4 regions of the Limosilactobacillus portuensis genome follow, and region 1 is predicted to be linked to each of the others. Evidence: predicted binding sites of a transcription regulator. Region 1 holds the regulator's gene; each other region holds the start of a gene.
What was found. The regulator NrdR, encoded in region 1, represses ribonucleotide reductase genes. The targets are predictions, from matches to a motif close to ACACNATATATNGTGT.
Positions count from the first base shown of each region.

Region 2: nrdD (anaerobic ribonucleoside-triphosphate reductase) is a predicted target of NrdR. The motif match lies at 5,304-5,319, and genes of this name have one in related genera.
Region 3: nrdH (glutaredoxin-like protein NrdH) is a predicted target of NrdR. The motif match lies at 4,115-4,130, and genes of this name have one in related genera.
Region 4: pnuC (nicotinamide riboside transporter PnuC) is a predicted target of NrdR. The motif match lies at 2,829-2,844, and genes of this name have one in related genera.

Region 1 is NZ_CP117296.1:619,324-627,169, forward strand. Features, by position in the region: gene polA (DNA polymerase I) at 1-575, shown strand, start outside; gene mutM (DNA-formamidopyrimidine glycosylase) at 594-1,436, shown strand; gene coaE (dephospho-CoA kinase) at 1,429-2,034, shown strand; gene nrdR (transcriptional regulator NrdR) at 2,077-2,541, shown strand; gene PRK60_RS03120 (replication initiation and membrane attachment family protein) at 2,559-3,938, shown strand; gene dnaI (primosomal protein DnaI) at 3,935-4,873, shown strand; ribosomal protein L20 leader region at 4,934-5,064, shown strand; gene infC (translation initiation factor IF-3) at 5,106-5,618, shown strand; gene rpmI (50S ribosomal protein L35) at 5,644-5,841, shown strand; gene rplT (50S ribosomal protein L20) at 5,883-6,236, shown strand; gene PRK60_RS03145 (YqeG family HAD IIIA-type phosphatase) at 6,387-6,917, shown strand; gene yqeH (ribosome biogenesis GTPase YqeH) at 6,910-7,846, shown strand, end outside.
Region 2 is NZ_CP117296.1:479,900-487,745, forward strand. Features, by position in the region: rRNA gene PRK60_RS02270 (16S ribosomal RNA) at 1-435, shown strand, start outside; rRNA gene PRK60_RS02275 (23S ribosomal RNA) at 640-3,561, shown strand; rRNA gene rrf (5S ribosomal RNA) at 3,637-3,753, shown strand; tRNA gene PRK60_RS02285 (tRNA-Ser) at 3,802-3,893, shown strand; tRNA gene PRK60_RS02290 (tRNA-Glu) at 3,901-3,972, shown strand; tRNA gene PRK60_RS02295 (tRNA-Val) at 3,981-4,053, shown strand; tRNA gene PRK60_RS02300 (tRNA-Phe) at 4,106-4,178, shown strand; tRNA gene PRK60_RS02305 (tRNA-Tyr) at 4,184-4,266, shown strand; tRNA gene PRK60_RS02310 (tRNA-Trp) at 4,273-4,343, shown strand; tRNA gene PRK60_RS02315 (tRNA-His) at 4,361-4,435, shown strand; tRNA gene PRK60_RS02320 (tRNA-Cys) at 4,477-4,547, shown strand; tRNA gene PRK60_RS02325 (tRNA-Leu) at 4,576-4,660, shown strand; gene nrdD (anaerobic ribonucleoside-triphosphate reductase) at 5,399-7,633, shown strand; gene nrdG (anaerobic ribonucleoside-triphosphate reductase activating protein) at 7,646-7,846, shown strand, end outside.
Region 3 is NZ_CP117296.1:1,429,187-1,437,032, reverse strand. Features, by position in the region: gene adhE (bifunctional acetaldehyde-CoA/alcohol dehydrogenase) at 1-9, opposite strand, end outside; gene nrdF (class 1b ribonucleoside-diphosphate reductase subunit beta) at 374-1,393, opposite strand; gene nrdE (class 1b ribonucleoside-diphosphate reductase subunit alpha) at 1,499-3,670, opposite strand; gene nrdH (glutaredoxin-like protein NrdH) at 3,814-4,044, opposite strand; gene tadA (tRNA adenosine(34) deaminase TadA) at 4,289-4,810, shown strand; RNA gene ffs (signal recognition particle sRNA small type) at 4,833-4,930, shown strand; gene dnaX (DNA polymerase III subunit gamma/tau) at 5,084-6,910, shown strand; gene PRK60_RS07295 (YbaB/EbfC family nucleoid-associated protein) at 6,927-7,235, shown strand; gene recR (recombination mediator RecR) at 7,238-7,837, shown strand; gene PRK60_RS07285 (YaaL family protein) at 7,841-7,846, shown strand, end outside.
Region 4 is NZ_CP117296.1:1,706,323-1,714,168, forward strand. Features, by position in the region: gene PRK60_RS08680 (YbhB/YbcL family Raf kinase inhibitor-like protein) at 1-30, shown strand, start outside; gene PRK60_RS08685 (hypothetical protein) at 45-272, shown strand; gene PRK60_RS08690 (hypothetical protein) at 330-509, opposite strand; gene PRK60_RS08695 (hypothetical protein) at 523-849, opposite strand; gene PRK60_RS08700 (hypothetical protein) at 892-2,055, opposite strand; gene greA (transcription elongation factor GreA) at 2,163-2,681, shown strand; gene pnuC (nicotinamide riboside transporter PnuC) at 2,903-3,655, shown strand; gene PRK60_RS08715 (response regulator transcription factor) at 3,756-4,439, shown strand; gene PRK60_RS08720 (sensor histidine kinase) at 4,429-5,415, shown strand; gene PRK60_RS08725 (ABC transporter ATP-binding protein) at 5,755-6,510, shown strand; gene PRK60_RS08730 (FtsX-like permease family protein) at 6,513-7,846, shown strand, end outside.

The DNA.
Region 1 (7,846 bases):
GGATTTTTCATTTAAAGCCGGATCAAGAGATTGACCGTAATATGCGTCGGCGGGCAAAGGCAGTTAACTTTGGAATTGTTTATGGGATTAGTGATTATGGGTTAGCCCAACGAATTCACGTTAGCCGCAGTCAAGCTCATGAATTCATTCAAAATTACTTTAAAGAATTCCCAAAGGTTAAGGATTATATTCATAACACGATTGAATTTGCACGGCAAAATGGGTATGTTGAAACGATTACTCATCGTCGCCGTTACTTACCAGACATTAATGCCAAGAGCTTCAGTCGGCGTTCATTTGCTGAACGAACCGCAATGAATACGCCAATTCAGGGAAGCGCTGCGGATATCATTAAAATTGCAATGATTAAGATGCAAGATGAATTAGAAAAGCGTCAGTTAAAGGCTAAGATGCTTCTCCAAATCCATGACGAATTGGTCTTCGAAGCGCCAAAAGAAGAGATTCCAGTATTGAGTAAACTGGTTCCTGATGTAATGGATTCAGCGGTTAAACTTTCTGTTCCGTTAAAGGTCGATAGTAAATATGGTGACACGTGGTATGATCTAAAGAAATAATTTGAGGAGGAAGGATAGATGCCGGAATTACCAGAAGTTGAAACGGTCCGTCGGGGATTATTAAAGATTGCTGCAGGACGGAAGATTAATGGAATTAATGTTCATTATGGTAAGACAATTACTAATGATGTTGAACAGTTTAGGCAGTCGCTGATTGGCCAGACAATCAAAACTGTTGACCGTCGTGGCAAATACCTTCTTTTTCGGTTTAGTAATCACCTAACAATGGTTTCTCACTTGCGTATGGAGGGCAGTTACTATACACAACCGGCAGGGACTTCGGTTGATAAGCATACTCATGTTGTTTTTAAATTTACGGATGGAACAGAACTTTGCTACCGTGATACTCGGAAATTTGGCCGAATGACACTAGTAAAAACTGGCGATGAGATGACAGTTGGCGGGTTAAAAACAATTGGTCCAGAGCCCACTGCTACTGACTTTAAGGTTGACTACTTTAAACGAATCTTGCGACGAAGCCGTGGAAAAATAAAACCGTTTTTGCTTAATCAACGACATGTTGCTGGATTAGGAAATATCTATGTTGATGAAGTCCTTTGGATGAGCGGGATCAATCCTGAACAGCCCGCTAACACCCTTACTGATAAACAGATCCAGGTCCTACATGATAACATTATTCAAGAGTTATCCAGGGCAATTGAGTATAAAGGGACAACTGTTCATACGTTTAAAAATGCGTTTGGCGATGCTGGTGCATTTCAGGAGCAGTTAAATGCGTATGGTCACGGTGGCGATCATTGTCCGCGCTGTGGTACAAAAATGGTGAAAATAAAAGTTAATCAGCGAGGAACCACATTTTGTCCACATTGCCAACCATTATTGGAGATGAAAAATGACTAAGCTGATTGGATTAACTGGTGGAATTGCAACTGGTAAATCAACTGTTAGTAATTTGTTAAGGTTAAGTGGGTATCCGGTAATTGACGCGGATCAGGTGGTTCGTCAGCTCCAAACCGCACATTCAAAGGGGTTAGAACGGTTAACAGCAGTATTCGGGAGTGGGATCTTGAATGCTGACCAAACGTTAAATCGGCAGGCGTTGGGTTCCCTTGTATTCAGTGATCAAACTAAATTAGCTAAGTTGAATATGATAATGCAGCCATTGATTCGTGAAGAGATCTGGCGACAGGTAAAGAACTACCAAAAACAACAAATTCCGTATGTAATTTTAGATGCTCCGCTCCTATTTGAGGAAAACTATACTGATGAATGTGACCTGGTCGTGGTTGTTACTACCGATCATCAAATCCAGGTCCAACGATTAATGAAGCGGAATGGGTATTCGCAAACTGAAGCAGAGCAGCGGATTGACTCTCAGATACCATTAGCAAAGAAGAAACGATTGGCTGATATTGTAATTGATAATAACGGAAGTAAGGAAGAATTAAAACGACAAGTTGCTGGATTAATTGATCAGATGCATAATAATAAGTTATGATAAAATGAAAACTATTTAATAGTAAGCAAGGAGGAAGGCCAGATGCGTTGTCCACACTGTCATAAAAACGGTTCGCGTGTTGTTGATAGTCGGCCAAGTGAAGATGGCACTTTTATTAGACGACGTCGAGAATGCATTCACTGTGGTTTCCGGTTTACCACTTTTGAACGGTATGAAGAGACCCCATTATTGGTGATAAAAAAAGATGGAACACGGCAAGAATTTAGTCGTCAAAAGATTTTAAACGGGATTGTTAGATCCGCAGAAAAACGTCCTGTTAGCATGGAGCGCCTAACAAAAGTAACTGATAAAATTGAAAAAGAAGTTCGCAGCCTTGGTGAAAATGAGGTCTCCAGTCAGGTGATCGGTAAATTTGTCATGCAAGAATTGAAAGACATTGACGAAATTGCCTACATTCGTTTTGCAAGTGTTTACCGTCAATTCAAGGATGTTGATGCGTTCATGAACGAGCTGGAATCCATGATGAAAAATAGCGATAAGAAGTAAAGGGGAACGAGGCCATAATGACTAAAAGCAAATCAATATTTGATCCAGGGGCTGGATATATTGTTACTGCTAGCCACCAATGGTCGAATTTTAATGAAAATGTTTTTGAACTTTTTTACCAGCCAATATTAGGAACAGCTGCATTTGCGATGTTTCATGCCTTAAGAACACAATTGAACGAAAAACCAGCAATTAGTGATCGGCATCTCCAATCTCAATTACTAGTTCAGCTTAACGCAGGATTGCAGACAGCTGAAGAAGGCATTCAACGCCTGGAAGGAACCGGGATGCTACGGACTTTTGCCCAAACTGATCAGCTTGGTGATTTATTCGTTTATGAGCTTCAGTCAACACTTACGCCAGCTGAGTTTATCAATGATAACCTTCTTAGTATTCTGCTGCTAGAGGCTGTTGGCGAGGCGCGTTTTAAGGAGTTGGGTGAATTTGCTAACCGTTTTACCTTAGGAAATCGTCAAGCAACATTAAAAGAAATTACCCATAACTTCTTTGATGCTTTTCATGTTGATGATCAGCGGATTACACATTTACCGACAGAGATCGCTACTACTCGCAAAAAAATAGTTAGTGAAAAGAAACCAGAGAAAGAGGTAGCTACTGTTGATTTTGACTGGCCGACTCTAGTGCAATTGTTAAAGAGCCAGCCCATAACCGAAAGGGATCTAAGTAGTAATCGTGATTTAATAGAAGTTGAGCACCAACTCTATGGAATTGATGAACCGACAATGGCCCGACTGATTACCAAATCAACTGATTTGACAACAAGCAAAATTCGTCCGCAGCGACTTAAACAAATTATAGCTGAGGAATACCGGGTCGATGCTAAGCGGCCGGACAAAGAAAAAGTTAGTGAAGAAAAGAGAACAACTGCATTTTCGCAGGAAGAACAACAGTTAATTGAAACATGTAAATACTATGCACCGGTGACGTTTCTTCAACAGCTAAAACAACAGATGGGTGGCTTTGTGACTTCAGGAGAACGGGCGATTATTCGGAACTTAATTCAGGAACAACGATTAGATGCAGGCGTTGTTAATATTCTTTCATGGTATGTAATTGCATCGCTTAAACGACCGACACTTCAAGCAAATTATGTAAATGCGATTGCTAATAACTGGATGCGTGCTGGAGTGGCGACCGCTGAAGAAGCGCTTGCCCATATCCATGAGTTTAACGATCAAAAGGCGCAGAAACGTACTAGTCGTCAAACAAACTATTATCGCCAGCGAACTACTACTGTTCGCGAAAAGATGCCAGCATGGGCTAATGAAGATGAACAGCAAATCAAGAAGCCAACACCAGAACAATTAGAGCGGCTTCGTCAACGGTTAGCAAGGCGAAAAAAGTCGGGTGGCTCTGAAGGGGATGAGAGTAAATGAAATCGTTAAGTAAAACAATGAAAGAAATTATGAAGAGCCAAAATTTCGGTCCTGCTTATGAGCAAATGATCAGTCAGGTTCTGAATGATCCAGAAGTTGCCACCTTTTTGAAGAATAATTCTCAAAAACTTTCACCACAAGCAGTTGAGCGAGGCGAGGCCAAGCTTTATGAATACTTTCACGAAAAACAATTGATTAATAAGGGAACGGCCACGGTAGCGCCGGGTTATTCCCCGCAATTGATTGTTAATGCGGGACAAATTGACGTAACTTATGTGCCTACCAAAAAACTGCTTGAGCAACAACGGCAAGCTCATATTAAGCAACTGGTTTCTTCAATTAATATGCCTAAGTTTATTCATGGGGCTTCCTTTGATCGATTTTATATTGATGAGCCGTACCAAACAGAAACACGGAACATTGCTTTAAATGCAGCCCTTGATTTTGTTGATCAATATTCTCCAAATGAATTTCATCCCGGATTATATCTTTACGGTCGGTTTGGTGTTGGGAAGACTTATCTTTTGGGAGCAATTGCCAACGAGCTTGCCCAACAAAAGGGTGTTGCAACAACGATGATGCATTTTCCGAGTTTTGTTGTTGAGATGCGTAATTCAATTAAGACAAATAATTTGGGCTCAAAACTTGATGCGGTAAAAAAGGCCCCAGTATTAGTGCTTGATGATATTGGTGCTGATGCAATGACCACTTGGGCCAGAGACGATATTCTTGGTGTTATCTTAGAATATCGAATGCAAGAAGAACTTCCAACATTCTTTAGTTCAAACTTTTCAATGGATGAGCTTCAAGACCACTTGACGGTGAATGTAAAGGGAGAAGAAGAGCCGGTTAAGGCAAGTCGGATTATGGAACGGATCAAGTTCCTTTCTCGTCAATATGAAATGGCTGGGGCCAATCTTCGTGATAAAGGATAAAAATATTTAATGCTATCCCTTGACATTGAATGATCGCTTTAGTATTCTAGATAACGTTGAAAGAAAAAGCAGGAGCACCCGCTTCTCGCCTAGGTGATAAGAATTGCCGGGCTGACGAGTTAAATAAGAACAATAATAGTGTTGTTTATTATTAGCGGGGTGTAGAATGCACTCCGCTTTTTGCTTGATCTTTCGCTAATAAAATTGGAGGTGCGTTGCCATAGCTCAAGATATGATTGTCAATAACGGTATTCGTGCTCGTGAAGTACGGCTAATTGGTCAGGATGGCGAACAGTTAGGAATTAAGTCAAAACGCGAGGCGTTACAATTAGCTGAAGATGCTAACCTTGATTTGGTTTTGGTAGCCCCAAAGGCGCGGCCAGCTGTTGCCCGGATCATGGATTACGGAAAGTACCGTTACGAAATGCAAAAGAAAGAGCGTGAAGCTCGAAAGAAGCAAAAGACTGTAACGGTTAAGGAAATTCGGTTGAGCCCTTCAATCGATACGAATGACTTTAATGTCAAATTGAAGCGAGTTCGTAAGTTTATTGAAAAGGGCGATAAAGTTCGTGTTTCCTTACGATTCCGTGGTCGTGCTATCACCCATAAGGATATCGGTCGTGACATGATTGAAAGAATGGCCAAAGAAACTGAGGACATTGCAACAGTTGTACAACGACCAAAGATGGAAGGGCGGAGTATTTTCTTAACTCTTGCCCCAGCTGCTGATAAAGCAAAAAACTAATTTAAGAAAGTAGGGAATTTTTCTTATGCCAAAGATGAAGACTAACCGTGCCGCTGCAAAGCGTTTTAAGCGTACTGCTAATGGTGGATTCAAGAGTGGTAATTCATTCACCAGTCACCGTTTCCACGGTAAGACCAAGAAGCAACGTCGTCAATTACGTGGCTTGAGCATGATGGACAAGTCCAACGTAAAACGTTACAAGAAGTTACTCCCATTTAAGTAAACTTCGTTCGAAATAAGAAAAACACGTAGGAGGAATTCAACATGCGAGTTAAAGGTGGAACTGTTACGCGCGCACGTCGTAAGCGCATTATGAAATTAGCAAAGGGTTACCGTGGTTCAAAGCACCGTCTTTTTAAGACTGCTAAGGATCAAGTAATGAAGAGCTACACTTATGCTTTCCGTGACCGGAAGGTTAATAAGCGTAAGTTCCGTGAACTTTGGATTGCCCGGATTAACGCTGCTGCACGCATGAACGATATTAGCTACAGCAAGTTAATGCATGGCTTGAAGTTAGCTAACATTGACATTAACCGGAAGATGTTAGCTGATTTGGCTGTTAACGATGCTGAAGCATTCAAGGCTATCGTTGACGAAGCAAAGAAGGCTCTTAACTAAGAGTTCTTAAAATGAAGCAACGGTCATTGGTGAGTAGCCAGTGGATCGTTGCTTTTTTATTTTCCCAGATTAATTAGGCCGTTAAGAGTAGCGGTTGGAAGAAACAATCGTTATAATTAGAATAATAGTAATTATTTGAGAGGTATGACTTTGTTAGAAGAGTTTAAACCAACATGGATGGTAGAGAGTATTTATTCAGTTTCTCCTGAACAATTAAAGGCTCATGGTATTCGTGCTGTTTTTAGTGATTTAGACAATACTTTGATCGCTTGGAATAATCCGGAGGGAACACCGGAATTACATCAGTGGATGGCAGAACTAAAGGAAGCGGGGATCCCGTTAATTGTTATTTCAAATAATAACAAGAAGCGAGTTGCCAAAGCTGTTGCTAATTTAAAACTACCATTCATGTCACGTTCCTTAAAACCGTTAAGCTTTGGGATTACCCGAGCTCGTAAAAAACTAGGCTTAGCTAAAAATGAGGTAGTAATGGTTGGTGATCAGCTAATGACGGATATGCTGGCTGCTCATCAAGCTGGAGTTCGGAGTATTTTGGTTAAGCCAATCGTCCAAACTGATAAGTGGACTACCAGAATGAATCGGTTGATAGAAAAGTATGTCTGGCGTGAATTGCGCCGGCATTATCCAAATTTAAAATGGCAGGAGGATTTGAATGACTGAAGAAAAACAAAATCGTGATGATTTAAGATGTATTGGTTGTGGAGCAAAGATTCAAACGACTGATCCCAAAGAGCCCGGCTATACTCCTCAATCAGCACTCGAAAAAGGATTGAAGAACAATGAATTATATTGCCGACGTTGCTTTAGACTCCGGCATTATAATGAAATTGCCCCAGTTTCTTTGAGTGATGATGACTTTCTTCGTCTTCTTAGTCAAATTCGGAATGATAATGCGCTAATTGTTTATGTTGTTGATATTTTTGATTTTAACGGTAGTATAATTCCGGGATTGCATCGTTTTGTTGGTTCAAATCCAGTTTTACTTGTCGGCAATAAAGAAGACTTGTTACCTCGTTCGTTAAGACGTTTGAAGCTTCGTGATTGGTTACGTCAGCAAGCTAATTTAGCAGGATTACGGCCAATTGATACGGTTCTTGTATCTGCCAAAAAGAATCATCAAATTGATTACTTGTTAGAAGAGATTGATAAATATCGGCAAGAACGGGATGTCTATTTTGTTGGGGTAACTAACGTTGGTAAATCAACACTGGTTAACCAAATAATTAAACAACAAACAGGGATTAAAGAACTAATTACAACGTCTAAATTCCCGGGAACAACCTTAGATAAAATTGAAATTCCGCTTGATGATGGTCATCAGTTAATCGATACTCCAGGAATTATTCACCAGCATCAAATGGCTCATGTTTTATCAGCTAAGGATTTAAAGTATGTTTCACCACAGAAGGAAATTAAGCCACGGACTTATCAATTGGATCCGGAACAGACTATTTTTATTGGTGGAGTAGCTCGTTTTGATTACTTAACAGGTCATCATGCGGGGATAATTGCTTACTTTGATAATAACCTTCCCCTTCATCGGACAAAGCTGAGCAATGCTGATCGCTTTTATGAAAAGCATCTTGGCG
Region 2 (7,846 bases), 140 kb from region 1:
CGCAACCCTTGTTACTAGTTGCCAGCATTTAGTTGGGCACTCTAGTGAGACTGCCGGTGACAAACCGGAGGAAGGTGGGGACGACGTCAGATCATCATGCCCCTTATGACCTGGGCTACACACGTGCTACAATGGACGGTACAACGAGTTGCGAACTCGCGAGAGTAAGCTAATCTCTTAAAGCCGTTCTCAGTTCGGACTGTAGGCTGCAACTCGCCTACACGAAGTCGGAATCGCTAGTAATCGCGGATCAGCATGCCGCGGTGAATACGTTCCCGGGCCTTGTACACACCGCCCGTCACACCATGGAAGTTTGCAATGCCCAAAGTCGGTGGCCTAACCATTTGGAGGGAACCGCCTAAGGCAGGGCAGATGACTGGGGTGAAGTCGTAACAAGGTAGCCGTAGGAGAACCTGCGGCTGGATCACCTCCTTTCTAAGGAATAAAACGGAAACCTACACATTGTGGAAACTTTGTTTAGTTTTGAGAGGTTTACTCTCAAGCTTGCACTTTGAAAACTAAATAATATCAATTTTCTTTATTAATTAACAAAACAAACCGAGAACACCGCGTTATTTTGAGTTTTTTAGAAATTAATCGCTAACTCAATTAATCGGATAATCACGAAGTGATTATCAAGGTTAAGTTATGAAGGGCGCATGGTGAATGCCTTGGTACTAGGAGCCGATGAAGGACGGGACTAACACCGATATGCTTCGGGGAGCGGTAAGTACGCTTTGATCCGGAGATTTCCGAATGGGGAAACCCAACCAACTTAGTCGTTGGTTGCTTGACTAGTGAATCTATAGCTAGCAAGCGGTAGACGCAGTGAACTGAAACATCTCAGTAGCTGCAGGAAGAGAAAGAAACATCGATTCCCTTAGTAGCGGCGAGCGAACGGGGAAGAGCCCAAACCAACGAGCTTGCTCGTTGGGGTTGTAGGACTGAACATTTGAGTTACCAAAGAGCGACGTAGTCGAAACAGTTGGGAAGCTGTGCCAGAGATGGTGAAAGCCCAGTAGACGAAACGGCACTCTCTCAGTTCAGGATCCTGAGTACGGCGGGACACGTGAAACCCCGTCGGAAGCAGCGAGGACCATCTCGCAAGGCTAAATACTCCCTAGTGACCGATAGTGAACCAGTACCGTGAGGGAAAGGTGAAAAGCACCCCGGAAGGGGAGTGAAATAGTTCCTGAAACCATGTGCCTACAAGCTGTCGGAGCCCATTAATGGGTGACGGCGTGCCTCTTGCAGAATGAACCGGCGAGTTACGATTGCATGCAAGGTTAAGGTGGAAAAACCGGAGCCGCAGCGAAAGCGAGTCTGAAATGGGCGTACGAAGTATGTAGTTGTAGACCCGAAACCAGGTGACCTACCCATGTCTAGGTTGAAGGTGCGGTAAAGCGCACTGGAGGACCGAACCCGTGTCAGTTGAAAATGGCTGGGATGAGGTGTGGGTAGCGGTGAAATTCCAAACGAACTTGGAGATAGCTGGTTCTCTCCGAAATCTCTTTAGGGGGAGCCTTGGGAAAAAGAATCGTGGAGGTAGAGCTACTGTTTGGACAAGGGGCCCGTCATAGGTTACCAACTTCAGATAAACTCCGAATGCCATTGATTTATGCCCAGGAGTCACACGATGAGTGATAAGATCCACCGTGTAAAGGGGAACAGCCCAGATCACCAGTTAAGGTCCCTAAATATATGCTAAGTGGAAAAGGATGTGGAGTTGCATAGACAACTAGGATGTTGGCTCAGAAGCAGCCACCATTTAAAGAGTGCGTAATAGCTCACTAGTCGAGTGATTCTGCGCCGAAAATGTACCGGGGCTAAGCATATTACCGAAACTGTGGATGTGCACTACGTGCACGTGATAGGAGAGCGTTCTAAGGGCGGTGAAGCTAGACCGTGAGGACTGGTGGAGCGCTTAGAAGTGAGAATGCCGGTATGAGTAGCGAAAGACAGGTGAGAATCCTGTCCACCGAATGACTAAGGTTTCCTGGGGAAGGCTCGTCCTCCCAGGGTAAGTCGGGACCTAAGCCGAGGCCGAGAGGCGTAGGCGATGGATAACAGGTTGAGATTCCTGTACCAGTTAACTGCGTTTGACGATGGAGGGACGCAGGAGGCTAAGCAAACCTCACGATTGGAAGAGTGGGGCCAAGCAGTAAGTCAGGATGTGAGTCAAATGCTTACATCCGGGTTGACAAGCTGTGATGGGGAGCGAAATTACAGTAGCGAAGTTGCCGATGTCACACTGCCGAGAAAAGCTTCTAAGGAGCACGTTAACTGCCCGTACCGCAAACCGACACAGGTAGTCGAGGAGAGAATCCTAAGGTGAGCGAGTGAACTCTCGTTAAGGAACTCGGCAAAATGACCCCGTAACTTCGGGAGAAGGGGTGCTGGTCGCAAGACCAGCCGCAGTGAATAGGCCCAGGCGACTGTTTATCAAAAACACAGGTTTCTGCAAAATCGTAAGATGAAGTATAGGGGCTGACGCCTGCCCGGTGCTGGAAGGTTAAAAGGAAGGGTTAGCTTCGGCGAAGCTCTGAATTGAAGCCCCAGTAAACGGCGGCCGTAACTATAACGGTCCTAAGGTAGCGAAATTCCTTGTCGGGTAAGTTCCGACCCGCACGAAAGGCGTAACGATCTGGGCGCTGTCTCAACGAGAGACTCGGTGAAATTGAAATCCCTGTGAAGATGCAGGGTACCCGCGACAGGACGGAAAGACCCCATGGAGCTTTACTGTAGCTTGATATTGAGTGTTTGTACTGCTTGTACAGGATAGGTAGGAGCCATAGAAGTCGGAACGCTAGTTTCGACGGAGGCGTTGGTGGGATACTACCCTTGCATTATGACCACTCTAACCCGCAGCACTGAACGTGCTGGGAGACAGTGTCAGGTGGGCAGTTTGACTGGGGCGGTCGCCTCCTAAAAGGTAACGGAGGCGCCCAAAGGTTCGCTCAGAATGGTTGGAAATCATTCGCAGAGTGTAAAGGCACAAGCGAGCTTGACTGCGAGACAGACAGGTCGAGCAGGGACGAAAGTCGGGCTTAGTGATCCGGTGGTTCCGCATGGAAGGGCCATCGCTCAACGGATAAAAGCTACCCTGGGGATAACAGGCTTATCTCCCCCAAGAGTCCACATCGACGGGGAGGTTTGGCACCTCGATGTCGGCTCATCGCATCCTGGGGCTGTAGTCGGTCCCAAGGGTTGGGCTGTTCGCCCATTAAAGCGGTACGCGAGCTGGGTTCAGAACGTCGTGAGACAGTTCGGTCCCTATCCGTCGCGGGCGGAGGAAATTTGAGAGGACCTGTCCTTAGTACGAGAGGACCGGGATGGACATACCGCTGGTGTACCAGTTGTTCCGCCAGGAGCACCGCTGGGTAGCTATGTATGGACGAGATAAACGCTGAAAGCATCTAAGTGTGAAACTCGCCTCGAGATGAGATTTCCCATTCCTTCGGGAAGTAAGACCCCACAAAGATGATGTGGTAGATAGGATGGAAGTGGAAGTGCCGTGAGGCATGGAGCGGACCATTACTAATCGGTCGAGGACTTAACCAAGTTAAGCGGTAAGGTTTGGAAGAAGAGCGATATTGTTTAGTTTTGAGAGCGCAAGCTCTTGCCCGGAAGGGTAAGTGTGGTGATGATGGCTTGAAGGATACACCTGTTCCCATGCCGAACACAGAAGTTAAGCTTCAACACGCCAAAAGTAGTTGGGGGATCGCTCCCTGCGAGGATAGGACGTTGCCACGCGATTTGATTGAGCTTTGGCACCTGGTTCGTTGCCAGGGCTCGGATTTTGGAGAGTTGTCCGAGTTGGCCGAAGGAGCAACATTGGAAATGCTGTATACGGGTTAAAGCCTGTATCAAGGGTTCGAATCCCTTACTCTCCGTTGTTATGACCCGTTAGTCAAGTGGTTAAGACACCAGCCTTTCACGCTGGTATCGTGGGTTCAAATCCCGCACGGGTCACTCTTTATGGAGGATTAGCTCAGTTGGGAGAGCATCTGCCTTACAAGCAGGAGGTCACAGGTTCGAGCCCTGTATCCTCCATTCACAACGAAAGTTGTGTTTGGTAATTTAATAAAACCCATATTATCGCAATGGCTCGGTAGCTCAGTTGGTAGAGCAACGGATTGAAGCTCCGTGTGTCGGCGGTTCGATTCCGTCCCGCGCCATTTATGGGGGAGTAGCGAAGTCTGGTTAAACGCGACGGTCTGTAAAACCGTTCCTTCGGGTTCGGTGGTTCGAATCCACTCTCCCCCATTTTATAGGGATATAGTTAAACGGTATAACTACGGTCTCCAAAACCGTCATTGTGGGTTCGATTCCTACTATCCCTGCTTTTATGAATTTTTTGGCGGTATTGGTGAAGTTTGGTTAACACACCGGTTTGTGGGTCCGGCACGCGTGGGTTCGAATCCCACATACCGCCCTTTGTTAAAAGGCATTTATCACTTTTAACGTTAACTATTTGGTGGTATAGCCAAGTGGTAAGGCAGAGGTCTGCAAAACCTTTATCATCGGTTCAAATCCGATTACCACCTTTTAGTTGTTAGCTAATATTAATATTTTGCCTCTGTGGCGGAATTGGCAGACGCGCTGGACTCAAAATCCAGTTCCCGTTGAGGGAGTGTGGGTTCGACCCCCACCGGAGGCATACTTTAGACGGATAATTAATATTAGTTAGCAAATAATGGAAATAGGTTGAAGCTTGATGCATCTTGCTTCAACCTATTTTTTACTTTTTAAATTAATTATTTTTGTTCTTGTACATTGTTTGTACATCATTGTCCGAATTTAGGATATCTAATATCACTTCAATATGTTTCTTAGATTTTGCTTTCATTTAATTTATTTTGAATGGAAATCCTGTGCCCTAGTCCTCTATGGAATTATGACCTTGATTTTGATTGCTGTGATTCTTGGCTTGATGATTTTGGTAACCGCATTGCCAATTATCATGCCTGCGTATGTTAAGCTAACTTATGATTCACGAGTTAATAAGGGAATCAAAATAAAAAGCAATATAAAATAACCATAAATTTAGACCTCTCCACTGAACTTTATTGAAGTAATCAGTTAAGGATTAGCTATATATGAATCATTTTTCATATGTCTAGACTAATAAATTTTTAGTTAAGTGATTTATCTATTGATAATATGAGGAAGAGAAAAAAGATGGATTTTCAATACAAAATCCAGGAGAAAGTTAATAAGGCAGGACTTTGTACTTTATCATTCTTAATTAGATTATCTCAATTGAGTAAAAATCACAATAAATAGTGGATATAATATCCTACCCCCTACATATTGTGTTGGGGAAGTCAACCTTTCTCTTCAATTTATTCAATAGTAAGATAGCAATCGTTAAACAATAAAAGAGGGGTCTGCAGAAATGAAAATAGAGTTAATGAATGATACAAGTTTACAAAATCTGACCGATGTAAAGGTTGTAAAGCGTGACGGCACTGAGACACCCTTTTACGGTTATAAGATTGACTTAGTGTTAAAAGAACTAAATGCTGATAGTGAAACGAAAGCTGCTGTTTACCAAGAGCTGCTCTCCTTTATGGGAAAGAAAACAGTTTCTACGATTGAAATTGCACAGGCATTTATTTCAGGGCTAAAGAAAGCAGACCAAAACATTTTGGCTCAAAAATATGTTAACTATCGTCGTCAAGACGAAGAAAACTTCGCGGAAGCAACTGATCCGCAATATAAGCTTAGTCAATTGTTTGACCGTAATTCACGGGTTGTCCACGAAAACGCCAATAAGGATAGTCACGTTTTTAATACGCAACGGGATCTGGAAGCAGGGGTCGTTAGCCGTGCTTTGGGATTGAAAATGTTACCTGATTTAGTAGCTAAGGCGCATTTACGTGGCGATATTCACTGGCATGATCTGGACTATTCCCCAGTGACTCCCGAAACTAATTGTTGCTTGATCGACTTTGATGAAATGTTCAAGAATGGCTTCAAAATTGGGAATGCTTGGGTTTCTTCACCACGTTCAATTCAAACTGCAACTGCTCAGATGTCCCAAATTATTGCAAACGTGGCTTCATTACAGTACGGTGGTTGTTCCGCTAACCGGATTGACCAATTATTGGAACCATATGCTAAATTGAATTACCAAAAGCATATGAAGGATGCTGAGGAGTGGATCGCTCCTGAAAAGCGGGAAGAATTTGCTCGGGCGAAGACAAAGAAGGATATTTATGATGCAATGCAGGCCCTGGAATATGAGATCAACACTCTTTATTCAAGTCAGGGTCAAACACCATTTACCACAATTAACTTTGGCCTAGGGACTAGCTGGATTAGCCGGGAGATTCAAAAAGCAATTCTGCAGATCCGGATTAAGGGACTGGGAAAGGAACACCGGACAGCAATCTTCCCTAAATTGATTTTTACATTGAAGCGTGGGTTAAACTTACAACCTGGTGATCCAAATTATGATATCAAGCAACTTGCACTTGAATGTTCAACTAAGCGGATGTACCCAGACCTACTAATGTATGACAAAATTAAAGAAATCACTGGCAGTTTTAAGACACCAATGGGATGTCGTTCGTTCTTGCAAGGGTGGAAAGACCCTGAAACCGGTAAAGAGGTTAATTCTGGTCGAATGAATCTTGGGGTTGTAACGGTTAACTTACCGCGAATTGCCCTTGAAGCTCAAGGCGATAAGGAACTCTTTTGGCAAATTTTCCAAGAAAAGATGAATATTTGTCACACTGCCTTGAAGTACCGGATTGCGCGGACAAAGCAGGCCAAGCCCGAAAATGCACCATTGCTTTACATGTATGGTGCGTTTGGAAAGCGACTAAAGCGGACTGATAGTGTTGATGAAGTCTTTAAAAATAGTCGAGCAACCATTTCTTTGGGGTACATTGGATTGTATGAAGTTTGCACCACCTTTTATGGTTCAAATTGGGAACATAACCAGGAAGCTCATGACTTTGCAGTTTCGATTGCTAAGGCGATGCATGAACTTTGTGCTAAATGGGAAAGCGAAGAAGGCTACCACTACAGTCTTTACTCAACTCCCGCTGAATCATTGACTGATACTTTCTGCCAAAATGACCTTAAAAAATTTGGCCGGATTGAGGATGTTACTGATAAGGAATATTACACTAACAGTTTCCACTATGATGTTCGCAAGCATCCGACACCATTTGAGAAACTAGAATTTGAAGAAGCGTTCCCATACCAAGCTGCCGGTGGTTTTATTCACTATTGCGAGTATCCAAATCTTCGTCAAAATCCGAAGGCGCTCGAAGCAGTTTGGGACTGGGCTTATGATCATGTTGGCTACTTAGGAACAAATACCGCAATTGATCAATGCTTTAAGTGTGGCTTTAAAGGCGAATTTGAGGCAACTGCACGTGGGTTTAAGTGTCCGCAATGTGGGAACCACGATCCGGCAACGTGTGACGTTGTTAAGCGGACTTGTGGCTACTTAGGTAATCCACAACAGCGACCAATGGTTCATGGTCGGCACGAGGAAATTATCCACCGAGTAAAGCATATGAGTTCTTCAATGATTAAGTCGGCTGCTCAGTTTGAACAAAATCGTCAATTCGATTCAAAAGAAGATCGGGCTGCCATTAATGGCGATCAAATTTAGTGGGGGATTAGAATGGTAGAGAAAAGGCCGCAAAGATTACCAAAAAATCCACAACCAAAGGAGTGGTTGGCAAAGGATCATTCACTTCAATACGTAGCGGACTATAAACCGTTTAATTTTGTTGATGGTGAAGGGGTTCGATGCAGTGTTTATGTTAGTGGTTGTTTATTTAATTGTCCGGGTTGCTACAATAAGGCGGCACAAAATTTTCAC
Region 3 (7,846 bases), 810 kb from region 1:
TTTAGCCATGAGAATAAGCTCCTTTAGTTTTTATAGTTTTTGTTAATCATTGAACATAAATAAATATACTATATTTTTTGAAAAAGTAAATAGCTATGTGATTGAATGAACAATGGTAAAAAGTCGTGTTAGCGTTTCCAATATTATTACTTCAATGACTGAGAAAACAATAAAAATATTGGTATTATTTTTGGACTAGTCCACTAATGAAGGATCTTTTATTTATTATTGATTGAAATGTAGTTCACAATCTTATAATAAAAATATTTAGTGCATATTTGATAGCTATGTTCTTAGCTGAACAGGCTAAACAAAAACTGCAAGATAATCTCAAATAGTGATTATCTTGCAGTTTTTATTAGGATATTTAATTTTACTCTTTATCGTTCTTATCTTTTGAAGCGTTTGGATCAGCAACGTTGTAATCGTCATCGTTCATCGCTTCAACAGCCCCTAAACGGTAGCCATTACCTACTTGACTAAAGAAGTCATGATTTGCAGTTGATGTGGAAATCCCGTTCATAACAACTGGATTAACATCTGAAGCGGTATCGGGGAAGAGTGGGTCTTGTCCGAGGTTCATCAGGGCCTTATTGGCATTGTAACGAATAAAGGTTAAGACGTCTTCGGTCCAGCCAACCTGATCATAAAGCAAGTGGGTGTACTTTTCTTCGTTATCATATAATTCGTAAAGGAAGTTATACATCCAATCCTTCATATCTTGTTGTTGCTTTTCTGTCCGGTCATGCATTCCCACTTGGAACTTGTAACCAATGTAAGTTCCGTGAACTGACTCGTCCCGTAAAATTAACTTAATAATTTCGGCAACGTTGTTCAACTTGTTATGTCCTAGATAATAAAGTGGGGTATAAAAACCAGAATAGAAGAGGAAAGTTTCAAGGAAAACGTTGGCAACCTTCTTCTTTAATGGATCTTCTTCTGGATTACGGTAAATATTAGCAATTTGAACCGCCTTGTTTTGCAAGAACTCTTCAGAATCTGACCAGTCAAAAATTTCGTTAATCTCTTCAGGGGTATTTAATGTTGAGAAAATTGTTGAGTAACTCTTAGCGTGAACAGATTCCATGAATTGGATATTATTTAAAACTGCTGTTTCGTGCTGTGTCTTAACGTCTTGCTTTAAGGCAGTTAAACCAGCTTCAGATTGAACAGTATCCAGAAGGGTTAATCCCCCGAAAACGTGACCAACAGTCCACTGATGATCGGTATCAAGCTCTCGCCAATCATCTAAGTCATTTGAAACAGGAATTCGCGTATCGAGCCAGAACTGTTCTGTCAGTTTCTCCCAAGTTGCTTTGTCGATCATATCGGAAACTTCATTCCAATTAATCGCTTTGTATTCTGTCAAAGGTTTATATTCTTCAAGCTTCATTTATTAGGCTCCTTATTCACAATCACCATTTTAAGACGTGAATTTTTAAAATTCATATATTTTTAAGTTTAGCAAGCATCGATCTGAAAATCAATTTAATCCCGCTTAGATAACACAGCTTTCACATTGGTTTGCACCAATTTCATCATTGTCGTCGGTAAATGTTCGGATGTAGTAAATTGACTTGATCCCTTTCTTGTAAGCATAGTGCCGCAGAATGTTGAGATCACGAGTGGTCATTTTATTTGTTCGACCATTTTTCCATTCATAGAGACCCTCTGGTATGGTTGAACGAACGAAGAGGGTGAGCGATAGAGATTGATCAACGTGCTGTTGAGCAGCTGCATAAGTATCAATTACTGTCCGCATATCCATATCATATGCAGAACGGTAATATGGCATTGTGTCATTGGAAAGGTATGGAGCAGGATAGTAAATCTTCCCAATCATCTTCTCTTGACGTTCTTCAATCCGATTAATAATTGGTGTCAAGCTTGCAGTTGAATCGTTAATGTATGAAGTGGAACCATTTGGCGCAACCGCTAACCGGTATTCATTGTATAATCCATCAGCCATAACGTCATCCTTTAGCTTCTTCCAGTCGTCAATTGTTGGAATATGGATGTTTGCAAAAAGCTTCTTAACAAGGTCAGACTTAGGACCCCAATCCTTACTTACGTATTTGTCAAAGTATGAACCATCAGCGTACTTGCTCTTTTCAAAATTATGGAACGTTTCGTGGCGTTCCTTTGCAATTTCATTTGATGCAACTAATGACCAGTAATTAAGCAACATGAAGTAAACACTGGTGAATTCAACAGCAACTGGGCTTCCGTATTGAATATGATTCTTTGCTAAGTAGCCATGAAGGCCCATTGCTCCAAGCCCAATTGAGTGGCTAAGCTCGTTCCCCTTTTTGATTGAAGGAACCACATCGAGGCTTTCAACGTCACTGATCCGAGTTAGACCACGAACGATTGCGCGAATTGAACGACCAAAATCTGGGGTATTCATCATGTTAGCAATATTAGTAGAACCTAAATTGCAGCTAATATCAGTACCAAGCGTTTCGTAACTTTGATCATCGGCAACAACAGATGGGGTCTGAACCTGAGCGATTTCAGAACAGAGGTTACTCATCACGATTTTACCGTCAATTGGATTGTCACGGTTAACGGTGTCAATGTTGATAATGTAAGGATAGCCAGATTCTTGTTGAAGCTTACTGATTTCATCTTCGAGGTCACGGGCATTCACTTTCTTTTTGTGGATCTCATCGTTAGCAACCATATTATCGTATTCTTCAGTAATATCAACGTAGGAGAATGGCTTACCGTATACCCGTTCTACATCGTAAGGGCTAAAAAGGTACATATCTTCGTCTTTTTCAACCAATTCATAGAACTTATCAGGAACGGTGATTCCAAGTGAGAGAGTCTTTAGCCGAATTTTTTCGTCAGCATTTTCCTTCTTGGCACCTAGGAATTCAATAATATCCGGGTGGAAGACGCTAAGGTAAACAACTCCGGCACCTTGACGCTGTCCCAGCTGGTTAGAATAGGAAAAACTATCTTCTAACAATTTCATTACCGGGACAACCCCGCTAGCAGCATGTTCGATTTTCTTGATTGGGGCCCCAGCTTCACGGAGGTTGCTTAAATTAATTCCCACACCGCCACCAATCTTAGAAAGCTGGAGTGCGGAATTGATTGTCCGACCAATTGTGTTCATGTTATCTGTTGGCTGAATGGCAAAGCATGAAACGAACTCTCCCCGCCGTTTCCGACCAACGTTTAAGAAGGTTGGGGTAGCTGGCTGGTAGCGCTGGTGAATAATTTCATCAGCCAAGATCATTGCTAAATCTTCATCCCCGTTTGCTAGGTAAAGGGCGTTCATTGCAACCCGGTCGATATAGTTCTCGAGATAATATTCCTTGTCGTTAGTTCGCAAGGCATATTGAGCATAGAACTTGTAAGCGGCCATAAATGAATGAAAATGAAAATCTTGTTGCTTCAAGTAGTCGTATAACTTTTCAATAAAAGCATCACTATACTTGTCCATAAAACCGTCTTCAATATAGTCATTGTCTTCTAACCACTTATAGCGAGCGGTTACCGAAGCAAATTGCTTGGTATTAGGCTTTACATTATTCTCAATAAAGTCTTTGAGGGCAGCTTGATCCTTGTCTAATTGGATCTTGCCATCCTTGGGAATATTAACTTCATTATTAAGGTCATAGTACTTAACTTGTGTTAAATCAATATCAGACAGTGCCATGTTTTTTCTCACTTTCTATTATTCATTAAAAATAGCGAATAAAAAAAGTGGCTGCGATAAAAAATACTTTCTATCACTAACCACTCTAAAATCATCAAATTTCGGTATAGGTTGATGAATTTTGAATAGTCCTTGCGATTAGATTAAATAGCTTGAGTTAATTTATTTAATTCGTCAGGACGGAAACCAGAAAAGGCATTACCATTTGGCAATTTAACGACTGGAGTTGCCATGAAGCCTTCTGACTTTAAACTGTTAATGAATTCTGGTTGTTCATCAATATTATGTTCAACGAAATTAATGTTGTGGGCTTTTAAAAATTTCTTCGTCATTTTGCATTGGATGCAGTTATTTTTGGAAAACACAGTAACCATTTTGATCCCCTCACTCGTCTTATTTGATGTTTTCTAGTATAGCGATCTTATGTAAAAAATCAATGAAAAAGTGCTATATATTGTGTGACTTTAAATGGTGAAACACAATATATAGCACATGAGGTGGGCAATTATGTATGTGAAACTTTTTGATTTATTTCTTGATAAATGATAGATTGATCAACAAATTAATATTATACACTGAAAAGAGAAATTTAACATGAATTAAAGGAGAATTTTTACGATGAGGGAAAGAGTAACAGTTCCCCGAGAAGAACAAGCAAAGTTTATGCGAGCGGCCATTACTGAAGCAAAAAAAGCAGCGTTGTTAAACGAGGTTCCCATTGGTGCGGTAGTGACCTATCAAGGTAAGATTATAGGTCGTGGTCATAACATGCGGGAAAAATTTCAGGACGTGACTTATCATGCAGAAATGCTAGCAATTATGGAAGCTTGTTCCTACCTTCATAGTTGGCGTCTTGAAGATTGTGACCTATATGTTACTCTTGAGCCGTGCATGATGTGTAGCGGAGCAATTGTAAATGCGCGAATCAGAAATGTTTTTTACGGGGCGACTGATCCTAAAGCAGGAACGGTCGATAGTTTGTATCATTTGCTTGGTGATGAGCGATTGAATCATCAGGTTTATGTGACCGCTGGTGTTCTTGGTGAACAGTGTAGTCAAATGTTAAAGGATTTTTTTCGGACAGTGAGAAAAAAACGCAAACTTGCCCGAAAAAAGAAAAAGACTAGTAATTCTAAATAAAATGTTGTATGATGATATTTGCCGTAAGGCCTTAGAGCAAGGGTATGCTTACGAACCGTGTCAGGTCCGGAAGGAAGCAGCACTAAGTTTGATGTATCTTGTGCTCTAAGTTTTTTAAGAAATTAACCGTGAGGCTGGGATTCTATTTCCTGGCCTCTTTAATTTTATAATTGAAAATTTTATTTGTCTTAAATTCAGTTCAAATGATTTTTCTTTTGATAAAAGCTAGTATAATATTAAGCAGCATTAAAATTACGGAAAGGAAGCTGATTAATGAGTTACCAGGCATTATATCGTGTATGGCGTCCACAACGGTTTGACGATATGGTTGGTCAACAAGTTGTTACCCGGACACTCAAAAACGCCATTATTACTCACCAAATTAGTCATGCCTACCTCTTCGCTGGGCCACGGGGGACTGGGAAGACTTCTGCGGCTAAGATTTTCGCCAAGGCTGTTAATTGTCATCATTCTCAAGATGGTGAGCCATGTAATGAGTGTGATACTTGTAAAGCAATTACTAACGGCCAATTAAATGATGTTATTGAAATTGATGCTGCATCGAATAACGGTGTGGAGGAGATTCGTGATATTCGTGATAAGGCGAAGTATGCACCAACGCAAGCGGACTATAAAGTTTACATTATTGATGAAGTTCACATGCTTTCAACAGGGGCGTTTAATGCTTTGCTTAAGACGTTGGAAGAACCACCTGCCAATGTAATCTTTATTTTGGCAACAACTGAGCCGCATAAGATCCCGCTTACAATTATTTCTCGGGTTCAGCGGTTTGATTTCCGTCGTATTTCAGCTACTGATTCATTTGAACGCATGAAGTACATTTTGGATCAGAAAAAGGTGGAGTATGATGAAAAGGCATTATGGGTAATCGCAAATGCTGCAGAAGGTGGGATGCGGGATGCATTAAGTATTCTGGATCAAGTTCTTTCCTTTAGCGATAATCAGGTTAAGCTTGATGACGCCCTTTTAGTAACGGGGAGTGTTACTAAACAACTTTTAAAGAAGTATTTCTTGGAGGTTTGCCAAAACCAAAGTGCTTCTGCGTTAGAGACAATGAAGCAAATCCTTGGTGAGGGGAAAGATGGTCAGCGATTTATTGAAGATTTAATCTCATTTATTCGAGATGTCCTTTTGTATCAAGAATCGCCTGATTTGATAAAGGTTGAGAGCACGGGGTTAAAAGATGAGGACTTTACGGAACTAAGTAAAGCAGCTTCGTCAACAACGTTATACCGAATGATTGATGATCTAAATAATATTCAGATGGAAATGAGATTTACGACCCATCCGGATGTCTATTTAGAGGTTTTAACCGTTAAGTTATCCCAGCCGGAAGCAGATCAGCCTGTTGCTAGCGTGTCAAAGCCAACCCAAGCTAATCAAGAGGCAAATCAAGCGGAAGTTAATAAACTTCAAGCGCAGATTCAAGCCCTGCAGCAAACTGTTAAAGAGCTTCAGCAACAAGAAGCCCCAACTGTTAAGCCGGTTGCTAAAAGTTCTTCTAAAGCAGTTAAAGGGCAGCCACGTGTTAAATCACGAAGTAATCGGGTCAATTTGCACCAGATTTATCCGGTTCTTGGGGCTGCTACGCGTCAGGATCTTGCTAAAATGAAGGAACTCTGGGGAGATATGCTTAATATGCTTAGCGTCCCTCAGCGCTCTCTCCTACACGTTTCTCAACCTGTGGCTGCCAGCCCGGATGGGATTATCGTGGCATTTGACTATGCATTCCTTTTTCAGCAGGCAACTGATGATCAAGCTTTAATTCAAGCGATGGAAGATGGACTGCAACGCCTGAGTGGTGATCAGCGAAGAGTTGTGTTTGTCCCTAAGGATCAGTGGCCGCAAATACGGAAAGAGTATATTCAAAGTCATGGCTTAGGAAAAGGGGCTTCTCGTTCTACTGGTGATAACCCGCAACTCACGACAGCAAGTGCTGAAGCGCCAGCAGAGGAGCCGGTTTCAACTGCGCCGGCAGCGGTTCAAGAACCACAACCAAAGGCAGACGAGCAAAAAGATTTGGTTACGACTGCCCAAGAGCTGTTCGGTAGTGATATTGTTAAGGTAGAAAATAATTAAAGGGGAATGATAAATTATGATGAACGGTATGAACATGCAACAAATGGTAAAACAAGCTAAAGAAATGCAAAAGAAAATGATGGCTGAACACGAAGAACTTGCTAAGCAACAATTCGTTGGCCAAGCACCAGATGGCATGGTAACCGCAACCTTTACTGGCGATAATAAGTTAGTTAATCTGGAAATTAAGCCAGAAGCTGTTGATCCAGATGATATTGATATGCTTTCAGATCTTGTGCTGGCAGCCGTTAATGATGGAATGAAGAAGGTCAACGATGCTACCCAAAGTACCTTGGGTAAGTACACTCGTGGCTTGGGGATGTAAGAGTGCAGTATCCTGAACCGCTAGCAAAGCTAATTGAAAGCTACACAAAACTACCGGGTATCGGTCAAAAGACGGCTACCCGGCTAGCTTTTTATACACTGACGATGCAAGGTGATGACGTTACAAACTTTGCTAAATCATTATTATCAGCTAAGCGTGATCTCCATAGTTGTAGTATTTGTGGCAACATTACGGAAGACGATCCTTGCCCAATTTGCCAAGATAAGACTCGTGATCGTTCACAAATTCTTGTGGTTGAGCAATCACAGGATGTTATGGCAATGGAACGAATGCATGAGTACCATGGCTTGTACCACGTCTTAAATGGTGTAATCTCACCCGTTGCAGGGACTGGCCCGGAAGATATTAATATTACTAGCCTATTAGATCGTCTGAAAAAGGACGATGAGATAAAAGAAGTGATTATTGCAACTAACGCTTCGTCGGATGGCGAGTTAACTGCTAGTTACCTTGCAAAATTAATTAAACCTGCCGGAATCAAAGTTACGCGGTTAGCCCATGGACTTTCTGTCGGGGCTGATATCGACTATGCGGATGAAGTAACCCTGTTTAAGGCTGTTCAAGGACGAACGGAGATGTAACAAATGCTT
Region 4 (7,846 bases), 840 kb from region 1:
GCAGAATTTGATATTCCAAGTCGGGCATAAGGAGGAATAATAAAATGGAAACAAGAATTTTCTTTAACCCTGGCGATTCAATCGCTAATATTCATGATTACAACGAGGCAGTTCGTAAGGGCCAAATCTTCAAGCGTGAACGAGAAGCTGATGATCTCGTTATTGCTAAGGGGCCCGATGACGAAGAATACGCAATCTTCTATGCAAAAGATGCGCAAGTCAAGCCGAAAGCTGATAAGGCTAAGCCATATGAAATAAAAAATCGGCTTTAACGTAATAAAAACGACCGTGATGGGAATTTCCCATTACGATCGTTTTTCATTTTAAAACTATTTCTTTTTTAGGAAATACTTTGGCAGCTCGACAACTTCAAACCCTAAAAAGATAATCGCAATAACTTTAATTACCCAACTATCTTTCTCGAAAAGGGTTGTCAACCAAATAATAACTACAAATACGTCTGCATAGAAAGAAGGAAAACTATAAAAAGGCTTATTAGGTTTTTCCATATTGTCATTTCCTTTACCGGCCACCAACCAGCTTAGCAACTTGTGATTCAAGGTAGCCAATCAATGCGTCTGAATCAGTTTTGAAGTCATCAACAAAGCTCTTGCCGTTTGGAGTAACAACACCAACTTGTTCACCCATTGCATCGGTAACAATTAACTTATCCCCGTCACGTTTTACCTCATCGTAGCGTCCTTCAAGCGCCTCATCCAATAAGGCCTGCAAAATGTCCGGAACGGCCTGCTCAATCACTTCTTCTGGTGTTACTTGTTCACCATGAACCTGGTGTTTAGCCACCTGAACAGCTACTTCTTCCATGTTTTCAGGAATATATGCACTCACTAATCTCAGCTCCTTTCCATCACGCACGACAAAATAAATTAATTACTTTTTCCGCTTTTTTCGTCGTTTCTTACTAAATTTAATTCCTTGTGGGACTCGCTTTTTCCTTAACAATTGCCGATCCTTTTCTACCGGAACTGGTTGACGAGTTGCCTGTTGCCGCTTATGCAATTGTTGCCGCTCGTACTCTCCCCACGGACTAAGGATCGACCGCATAAACGTTGCCACTTGCGATTGGTGGGCATCCATCCACTTTTCGGTTTTGTTCACGTTATCAGTATCGACACCTTGACTCTGGATGTATGAAAGCATCAATTGAGTTGTCCGTTGACGACGCTCCATTGAAGCCAACATGTTTTGGGAAGTTTGCATATGAGCAATTGACTTCAAAGCAACCCGGTACTGCTCCATATCAATCTGGTCAGTCCGTTTCAAGTAGTCAAATAGTGCTTGGGCAGTTGGAACGATATTTAGGATCTCCAACTTGGTAATATTTGGATCTAGCGGCATCATCATCCCCAAGACCAATTGCAAGTCAGCAAACCGCCATTGATTAATTCCTTGATGACATTCCTGATACATTAATTGCAGAAATTCCGCAACCAGATATTGCTGATCGGCAATGCTGAGGTCCTTTTCCTTAAATTCCGGAGCGGTGGCGACCTCTTTTTTGATCCGCGTAATTTCCTGCTTCATCTTCCCTGCTGGAATTAACTTTACAGGAGCGGTCGGCTGCTTTAGTTCTTCACTCGCCGGCTCTTTAGCAGGTTGATCTTTTTGTGGTGCTTCATGATTACTGGTTTGCTTTTTAAGATCCGAAGCAGCTGCCTTTTGTGGTTCACCATTTAATTCAGCCAATGTCTGGTGAGCTTTCCGACACTTATTCATTACTGAACGCTGCTCATCAATGGCCTTTTCAATTGCACCTAATTGCTTATTCCCCAAGAACTTTTGATAAGCCTTCAGCACTGGTGACACGGCAATTCCAAACGAATTAGTTAACGCTGGATCAGCAATAAATTGACCAACCATTACTTGTTGAACCGCTTGGGGTGTCCACGCGGTATCATCCAGTTGGTGCTCTTCGGTCATATACTTATTGAACCGGGTCAAAATATTTTGAGCATGTTTCTGCTGATTAGCAGATAACTGGTCATACGTGGACGAATTTAAGAACCCTTTAATATGTTCTTCCTGTTCGCTCATTTCCCAATTATTCCTCCATCAAAAATTGAATTATCTTCTCTATCATATCATAATTACAAATGAACAATTAATTAGGCCGTCAGTAAGACGACAAGGAGCGATTTTTAATGCAACGTAAAAAGATCCAAGAAGCAATGGCTCACGTATATTTTCAAAAAATGACACCAACCGGCTATCACGAAATTGAGCAGGAAATCAAAAAGCTGCAAGCACAGCGTCCCGCCAAGATTGCTCAATTAAAAGCCGCCCGAGCTCTTGGTGACTTATCAGAAAACACCGAGTATAGTACCGCTAAGCGTGAATTGCGTTATTTGGAAAGCCGGTTGCGCTACTTAAATAAGCAACTTCAATATGCGGAAATCATCAAACCCACTGACTCACAAACCATCGATCTTGGAACTACAGTCACCCTTCAATTTATAGACGATGATGAACGGGTCGACTATACGATTGTTGGTAAGCAAGAAGCCGATTTGCAAAAGCAAAAGATTTCATTTGACTCACCGCTTGGGCAAGCGCTACTGCATCAAAAAGTTGGGCAGACGGTTTCCGTTCAGGCACCACAGTCTATCTACCAGGTTAAAATTTTAGCCGTTCAATTAACCTCACCTGAGGAATCAGTTTAAACCAGTTCCGGAAAAAATATTTTGAAATTAACTCGGTCCCCTGCACTAACCTAATTAAGGCAAATATCGACTGATTAATCGGCTGTTTTTCTGCTTGTTTCGCTAGCGAAGAATGCTATACTAGATCTCGTTGCGTTCGCACGTCGTCCACAACATATTGTATTTTTTGTTTTTATTCATTTAACGTGGACACAATATATTGATATAGGAGACTTTGAGTAATGAAGAACTATTTACACTTTCTCGCTCACCAGCTTAAGGGTTGGCCTCAACAAAACTACTACCTGTTTTTCTTCAGCCTTGGCTGTCAGGTAATGACCTTGGTAAACGATAAAATTACCTGGATCACGGTAATTACCTTTATCGGAACAACACTGGGAGTTCTTTGTATCTTAGCAATTAATGCTGCTAAATCCGTTAACGGTTGGTTGGGAATCCTCTCTGCTATCTGTTTTATCATTGTTGGTTTCAGCGCCAAAAACTATCTCAGTATTGGTGAACAGCTTGCTTACGTTGTTACTCTAGATATTCCAGTCCTGCTTTCTGCTAATTGGAATATCAATATGGTCTCCAAAATCCGGAAATTCACTGGTAAAACTTGGGTTGTTGCAATTCTTTCAACAATTGCTGTTTACCTAGTTTCTGGTTATCTGATCGGTGCTTTAACTAATGATCCGCGGCCATGGATTGATGCTATTAGCTTCTCAATTAGTTTGACTGCTGGTGTTATTTGTTTCTTACGGTACAACAACCAATACTTCTGGTGGTTGGCTTCCGGAATCTTCCAGATGGTTCTTTGGGGAATCACATTTGCCCAAGGTGATGCTTCATTAGCAATGGCCGTTAACAGTATGGTTTACATCATCAATGATGTCTTAGCCTTCACCATTTCACCATGGTACAACAAGCGTGAACGTGCCCGGCTTGAAAAAGAAGAAGCTAAGTACTCTGCTAACTTAAATACCCAAGCTTAACATAAACTTACTAGTCCCCAATTCAGGTCCTTGTGATTTGAGTTGGGGATTTTCTTAATGTATGATCTGATTAGTTATTTAACTTTTTGGGGGCTCAAGGATGGCTAAAATATTCGTTGTGGAAGACAATCCCACAATTATCAAAACGATCAGAACTGAATTAGCAAAATGGAAACACACAATCATCACCGTTAAAGATTGGGATCACGTGGTGGACGAAGTGGAAGAAGCTGACCCTGACCTAATCTTATTTGATATTACCCTACCAACTTTTGACGGTTTTTATTGGATTAGTGCTGTGCGTCAAATTACAAAAGCACCGATTATTGTTATTTCAGCAGCGGATATTGATAGTAATATTATGCACGCAATCGCCTCTGGAGCTGACGATTACATCATGAAGCCCTTTTCTACTGCTGTCCTGCTAGCTAAAATCCAGGCGCTTCTCCGGAGAAATCAGGAACCGGGCAATGTGGACAGCCTCAATTGGGACACGAATGATCTTAATTCACTCACTAATGAACTAACGACACCCAAGGGAACTGTTCAATTATCTCCCACTGAAAGCGCCCTTCTCAGCGTCCTTATTACCCACCTAAATCAAACGGTTACTAAGGAGCAACTTCTTGAATGGCTTTGGCAGGGTGGTAAATTCCTTAATGATAATACTTTAAACGTTAATATCAGTCGACTGCGGTCTAAACTAGCAACTGTCAATTTGAATGATAATCTGCGAACTGAACGTGGAATTGGCTATCGGTTGGTGACCCGTCATGCAAAATAAAAAATTCTGGTTCTACCAATTAAAGTCATTTTTACCACTTACCATTGTTTACCTTTTTCTTCTCGGGATTATTAAGCTCTTAACAATTTTGTACTACATCCCCCAAAGCTTTTTCTGGGACGTTATTCGCTTTAGCTTACCCTTCCTAGTAATCTGGTTCTTCATCAACAGCTACCAATCTGCTAAACGGCTAAAAGCAATCATCAAGGAACAGGACATCCCCGCAAACACTCCAACTGAAGCTCAACTTCTCCACACTAATAAGTTCCAACGACGGAAAAGCGATCATTTAATCCGGAGCTTGCATAATCATCAACAAGAGCAGTTAGACCATGTTGAACTGTATTCTCACGAAATCAAAAATTCATTGACCAGTTTACAGGCAGCCGCGGAAAATAACGATATGGTCCCCAGCAAGGTAATCCGTCAAGCTATCCAGCAGGCAGACTACCATTTAGAAATGTTATTAAATGACGAGCGTCTCGCAATGTCTAGCAATGACTTTAATTTTGAATGGATCAACCTTCAAGCACTCATCACGACAATCCTGAAGCAAAACTCTTCTGTTTTCATTAGTCGTCAGCTCGTTCCCAAACTCCAGCACCTTAACGGCATCTCTGTCTTAACTGACAGAAAGTGGCTCCGCTTCTGTATCAACCAACTTCTAACAAACGCCATTAAATATTCGCCTAATGGGGCAACGATTTTCTTTAATTGGGCTGATAACAGTCTCCAAATTATTAATCAGGGAACTGGAATTTCCAGCAGTGATCTCCCCCGCATCTATGACAATGGCTTTTCTGGCAAAAATGGTCACCAAACAACTAAGTCAACGGGGATGGGACTATATTTAGTTAAGAAGATCACCGCCCAGCTAAATTTCGATCTAACAATCACGTCCAAAACCGGTCAGGGAACTCGTGCTACTCTCCATTTCCCAGGAAATAATGTCAAACACAAGGCCATTAAAAAGTAACAACACAGTCCGTAAACATTACAATTCTGTAAGGTTCTCCGCAATTCTGTAAGTACCAATTGCCGGAGAGCCTTTTTATAATGAAGATAGAGTGTGAGCCCGTTAAGACCTTCCGGTGGCTAACGATTTCTCCGACGAACGGCGTCTTGTCGTCGGAGTCGGAGGTCGTTAGCTCGAGGAAGGTTAGGGCGAACAGATCTTGACTATGTAGCCTAGAACGTTATCTCTAGCAAGTTCCTGGCGAACACATTTTGACTCTGCTGCCTAGAACATCAGCCACTGCGCCTCAGAAGTACTCTTCTCTCACAAACGCAACCATCAAAGAAAGGATCAATCATCATGAACCTCTTACACCTTAGCCACATTAAACGAACATATAATGCTAATTCAGCTCACCCAGTTCACGCACTCAAAGATATTAGCTTTGACGTTAACGCTGGTGAATACATCGCAATCATGGGTGAATCTGGCGCTGGGAAAAGCACCTTGTTGAATATTATCGCAACCTTAGAAAAGGCTAGTGCTGGTGAAATTCTATTAAACGGGCAAGATTTAAGCGAACTGACTGCTGACGAGGCAGCTAAGTACCGTCGCGAACACCTCGGCTTTATTTTCCAGCGCTTTAATCTCCTGGATAGTCTTTCCAACCGAGATAACATTTACCTTCCGTTAGTTTTAGCTCAGGTTCCCGTAGCAGAAATGGCTCAACGGGTTAAGCCACTTGCTAAAGCATTAGGGATTAACCAAATCATTGATCGCTTTCCAACAGAAACATCTGGTGGTCAACAACAACGGGTAGCAATTGCTCGGGCATTAATTGCTCAACCCGATCTCCTGTTAGCTGACGAACCAACCGGTGCCCTTGATTCAAATACCAGTAACGAAATTCTTGATCTCTTTGATACCGTTAACGGTAATGGACAAACAATCATCATGGTTACCCATAGTGCTGCCGCTGCTAGTCATGCTAAGCGAACTCTTTTTATTAAAGACGGCAGAATTTACCATGAATTATTCCGTGGCGATGATTCGCTTAAGGAATACCAAGAGCAGATTAGCAATACAATGATGACCATTACGAACGGTGGTGAATAAGGATGCTGTACTCTAAATTAATCAATTCTAGTTTTAAGCGAAACATGCGGAGTTATGGTCCCTACCTAATGGCGACCATTATGCTTGTCGCTATTAACTACATTTTTCTTGCAATTGAAGCTAACTCAAGCTTAAAGAAACTTAATACTGGGGCTGTTACTTCAGCAATGTTGGATCTTGGCTTCAAGTTCATTTTCCTCGTTACCTTAGCATTTCTAATCTATGTCAATCGCTTTCTTTGGCAGCAACGGAGCCGGGAGATCGGACTTTATAGCATGTTAGGAATGACCAGTCATAATCTTCAACTCCTGACAATTATCGAGAAGTGCTATTTAATGGTTATTAGTCTCGTTGCCGGATTAGTCTTTGGGATCATTTTTGAAAAATTGGCCTTCCTTGGTTTTGGCTATCTTTTAAATATTGGGCACATCTCTCAACCTTGGTTCGTTTCATCGGCAATTACCAAAACAATTATTTTAACCGGATGCCTCTTCGCGATCATTATGGTGATTGATCTGGTCAAACTCCACCGGTTAACTCCAAACCAGCTCTGGCATCCCGAAGCAGTAACACCAAAACGTCATGGCATTTTATATTCAATCGCTGGGCTCTTAGGATTTGCTCTTTTAATCTGGGCATACTACATTACCCTCACAATTAAGCCCAAGATTTCTGCTATCTCACATTTTCTTTTAGCAGTAATTCTGTTAGTAATCGGTACCTACCTAGTGTTTATCATCGGGAGCATCATTCTCTTAAAATTACTCCAGAAAAGCAGCTACTTCTACTACAAGCCTCGCCATTTCATTGCTGTTTCCGGAATGATCCAGCGAATGCAGCAAAACAGTGCTAGTCTTGCTACTATTTGTTTGCTTTGTAGTTCAATCCTTGTAATTCTCTTCACTTCAATTACCCTCTACGCTGGAATTGGGAGTACGGTTAAATCCTACGCTCCAGAAGACGTTGTAATTACAAGCAATCAAGGATTAACAACGGAACAGAAAAGTTCGATCAACACCACTGCTCGCCAGCACCACGCTAAAATTAATCATTACCTAACTTACAAAATGACAACTCCGCAATATGGTTACTGGCGGGATAACAAATTCATTAGTCAGGGCAGTATTCAAAAAATGGACAATAAAACCAGCAGTTCGGTAATTTTATTAACAACCAAAGAATATAACCGCATCACTGATCAGCATGTCCATCTCGCAGGTAATGAAGCCTTGACCTATACCAATAATAAAGGGCACGCTGGGACGCTGATCGTTAATGATCAAAAGTATCATGCAAAAAAGCTTCAGCGCTTCTCAGGATACTTCAATCCCGATCA